One region of the Listeria marthii genome, then DNA from elsewhere that is predicted to be linked to it. Evidence: a T-box and tRNA genes for the amino acid it is inferred to sense, from the RefSeq annotation. Region 1 holds a T-box; the other holds one or more tRNA genes.
What was found. The T-box of region 1 lies ahead of HCJ55_RS06115 (valine--tRNA ligase). A T-box ahead of a tRNA ligase gene usually reads a tRNA of that ligase, here a tRNA-Val.

Region 1 (2,208 bases):
TTCGAAAAATACGGCGAAGAAATAGCCGCAGTTATCGTTGAGCCGGTTGCAGGTAATATGGGTGTAGTTCCGCCAATCGAAGGCTTTTTAGAAGGACTTAGAGAACTAACAACCAAATATGGCTCATTACTTATTTTTGATGAAGTAATGACTGGCTTCCGTGTAGATTATTATTCGGCGCAAGGTTATTACGTAGTTACTCCAGATATTACGTGTCTTGGAAAAGTAATTGGTGGAGGGCTACCAGTTGGTGCTTACGGTGGTAAAAAAGAAATTATGGAACAAATTGCTCCTGCAGGTTCTATTTATCAAGCGGGAACTTTATCTGGCAATCCGTTAGCGATGAATGCAGGTTTTGAAACAGTTCGTCAATTAACTCCACAGCACTATGATATTTTCCGTACCCTAATTAAACGAATGGAAGAAGGGTTAACAGAAATTTCTGCTAGACGAGAAGTACCACTTTCCATTAATAAAGCTGGCTCCATGTTCGGATTCTTTTTCACCGATCAAAAAGTCACTAATTTTGATACAGCTAAAACGAGTAATCTAGAATTCTTCCGCAACTATTACCGGGAAATGCTGGCACAAGGAATCTTCTTACCACCATCCCAGTTTGAAGGTGTATTCATTTCTACAATGCATACGGAGAATGAAATTGATAAAACTTTAGAAGCATTTGATACTACTTGCAAAATACTCCGTGGCTAATTGACGAATCTAGAAACTTTTGTTAAAATTATTTCTAGTATATAGAAGCAAATGCGATGAAGAGGAAGAGTAAGACACTTATTTTTCAAAAGAGAGAAAGCGGTTGGTGCAAGCTTTCAAAAATAATGTCTGAAGGTAGCCTTGGAGCAGTATTCCTGAACTCATAGTAGGGAATAACCGGTAGATTTTCTCTATCGTTAACCCAATGAAGTGCCTACACTTTTTTCTGTAGGTAAAAAGGTGGTACCGCGAATAATGCTCTTTTCGTCCTTTTATTAGGATGAGAAGAGTTTTTTATTTTGCTTAAAAAAGGAGGAAGCGTTATGACGATAGAACAAAACGAAGTAAACATGCCCACAAAATATGAGCCAAGTAACGTAGAAGCTGGTAAATATAAATGGTGGCTAGAAAAAGAATTCTTCAAAGCGGAAGGAAATACGGACAAAGAACCATATAGCGTTGTTATTCCACCGCCGAACGTAACAGGAAAGTTACATTTAGGCCATGCATGGGATACAACTTTACAAGATATTATTACTCGAATGAAGAGAATGCAAGGATTTGATACGCTATACTTGCCAGGTATGGATCATGCTGGTATTGCTACCCAAGCTAAAGTAGAAGCAAAACTAAAAGAAGCTAATATTTCTCGTTATGACCTGGGTCGTGAAAATTTTGTGGATAAAACTTGGGAATGGAAAGAAGAATACGCTGAGTTTATTCGCGAACAATGGGAAAAACTTGGCCTTGGTTTAGACTATTCTAGAGAACGCTTTACGCTAGACGATGGATTGTCTGATGCTGTTAAAAAAGTCTTTGTTACACTTTACAATAAAGGACTTATTTACCGCGGCCAATATATAATCAACTGGGATCCAGAAGCAAAAACGGCTTTATCTGATATTGAAGTTATTCATAAAGATATTGAGGGAAGTTTCTATCATTTGAAATATCCTCTTACTGATGGCTCTGGTTATTTAGAAGTAGCAACAACGCGCCCAGAAACTATTCCTGGTGATACAGCAGTTGCAGTTCACCCTAAAGACGAAAGATACCAGCACTTAATTGGTAAAACCATTATGCTGCCGATTTTAAACAGAGAAATTCCAATCGTTGCGGATGAATATGTTGAAAGAGAGTTTGGTTCAGGTGCAGTTAAAATAACACCTGCGCACGATCCGAATGACTTTGAAGTAGGTAATCGCCACGACTTACCAAGAATTATTGTTATGCATGAAGATGGAACAATGAATGAAAATGCTGGAAAATATGATGGATTAGATCGTTTTGAAGCTAGGAAAGCGATTATTCAAGACTTTAAAGAGTTAGATTTATTTATCAAACAAGAACCCCATATGCATTCAGTAGGGCATTCTGAGAGAACTGGTGCTGTAGTAGAACCATACCTTTCTCTACAATGGTTTGTAAAAATGGAGCCTCTTGCAGCAGAAGCTTTAGCACTTCAAAAAACGGAAGACAAAGTTAATTTCGTACCAG
Region 2 (2,208 bases), on a different contig from region 1:
AGCAATTGATGAACTAAACTATCAACCAAGCAAACTAGCACGCGCACTTACTTCTTCGGGTTTTGATGCTATTATGGTTATCTCAAATCGCTCTACTACAACCACAACTGGAAATCCATTTTTTTCCGAAATAATTCAATCAATTTCCACTCAAGCTGAGTTGGAAAATTTTGACCTAATCCTTCAAACTGCCAAAAACAGCGAAGACGAACTTAAAAAATGCCTCTCCAAAATCCAAGAAAAAATGATTAAAGGTATTATCATGCTAAGTTCACCAGCTGATGAAGATTTTTTCCATCAATTAGATCCTTATAACATTCCCATCGTTGTTACTGGAAAAGTAGAAGGACATTACAAAAACATCTACTCTGTCGACACAGACAATTTTGGCGACAGTTATGCTCTAACAAAACATTTAATCAAACAAGGTCATCAAAAAATTGCTTGTATCCATGCTCCACTTGATTATCACGTGTCAATTGATCGTCTTGCCGGTTTCCGTAGTTGCCTTTTCGACCATCAATTAGACCTGCGTAATGACTGGATTATTGATAGTGGTTACAGCATAGAAGATAGTTACAAAGCCGCACTACGCCTAATGGAAGGCCCTGACAAACCAACAGCAGTTTTCGCAACTGACGATTTAAAAGTACTTAGCATTTACAAAATGGCAGCCGATAAAAACTTACAAATCCCAACAGATTTTTCCGTCATCGGCTATAACGATAAAATAGCATCTTCATTCCTATCACCGCCGCTAACGTCTATCGATATTCCCATTAACAAATTAGGCAAAAAAGCGACCAACCTATTATTCCGCCTAATCCATCAAGACAAAAACGTACCAAAAACAACTATTATCAAAACCGAAATGATTGAACGCGAATCCATTCAGAAAATAAACGCCTAAGCTTGTTTTCTGAATCCCCTTGGTCCTGTAGCTCAGTTGGGAGAGTATCACCTTGACATGGTGGGGGTCGCTGGTTCGAGACCAGTCGGGACCATTCATAGAAAAAGCATCTCTTTTGTAAGAGATGCTTTTTTTGACTCTATTTAAATAACTTACCTAATTTCTTAAACAATCCATCTTCAATGATATCAATACCGATACCCCAGTTACTATCAAGTACTTGTTTATTAGCTTTAACATATTCTTCCAAATCTTTCCCTTTAATAGCAAGGTTGTGATATGGACGATACTCGATATAACAAGAAGCACCGTTTTTATGAAGTTTCTTAGTCATGCGATGTTTCAAGTACTTAGACTTGATGTCGCATTCTTGGCGTGTGTAAGAATCTTGCTGATCGATAGCATGATCTGTCGTTAAATGAATCTCTGTTTTGATAACATTTCGATCAATCCAATATGGGTAATCCTTATGGAAATGCTTCTCCGCACCATCATCGATAAAGTTGCCATAGTTCCAGAAGTGTAAATAACGTTTTTTATTTTCAACTTCATATGGATCCGTAATAGTCGCTTTATACACTACCGAAAGCTCATTTAAATCCTTGTTATCTTCAATTATTTGAACAGAAGTATTACTAAAATGCTGCTCAATTTCATTCTCTTCAAAGCTTTTATACAACGTCATGCACTTATATGTTGTATAGTTGTAACGGCTAAGAATCTCTTTATTAGACTCATTTTTAAACATATCACGCGATCCGTTCGCCATTCCTCCGCGTAACTTTCTTTCAAAGATAACCTCAGCCACATTTCCTTTCACATCACAACGGAAATTTTCTTCCGCAGCTGGCTCTTCATCTTCAAATGGTTCTTGTTTTTGTAATTCCGTGCCAGCTTTAATTTCTAAATAATACATAAAGCTATTTTTTTGACGATTAGCTAAAAATCCTTGGTCATTACTCATTGTAGCATCAACAAAGTAAACTTGACCTTCATGTGTTATTTTTAAAATCGCATGGTTAAAGTTGAACGGTGACGGTGTATAAACTGGCAAGAATACATCACTACCATAGTTAACTAAAATAAGCTCTGAATCCACTCCTAAATAATCTAAAATCACTTTCAAAAGAACTGTTTTCGCTTTGCAGTCCCCTTGTTTCGTTTTATAAGTAACTTCAGCAGCTTGCGGCTCGTGTCCATCCATTTCTGTTTCATTGTATAAATAGTATACTTCTTTTTGAACAAAATCGATCGCATGCTTAATTTTATGGTCTAAAGACGGTAACGCATCTAACTCA

Region 2: it encodes a tRNA-Val, which carries the amino acid that the T-box ahead of HCJ55_RS06115 (valine--tRNA ligase) is inferred to sense. The anticodon was not compared.

Annotation. Positions count from the first base shown of each region.
Region 1 covers NZ_JAASWB010000003.1:148,161-150,368, forward strand. Annotated here, with positions in the region: gene hemL (glutamate-1-semialdehyde 2,1-aminomutase) at 1-711, shown strand, start outside; T-box leader at 759-986, shown strand; gene HCJ55_RS06115 (valine--tRNA ligase) at 1,035-2,208, shown strand, end outside.
Region 2 covers NZ_JAASWB010000004.1:225,664-227,871, reverse strand. Annotated here, with positions in the region: gene HCJ55_RS08815 (LacI family DNA-binding transcriptional regulator) at 1-910, shown strand, start outside; tRNA gene HCJ55_RS08810 (tRNA-Val) at 932-1,004, shown strand; gene HCJ55_RS08805 (DUF3857 domain-containing protein) at 1,050-2,208, opposite strand, start outside.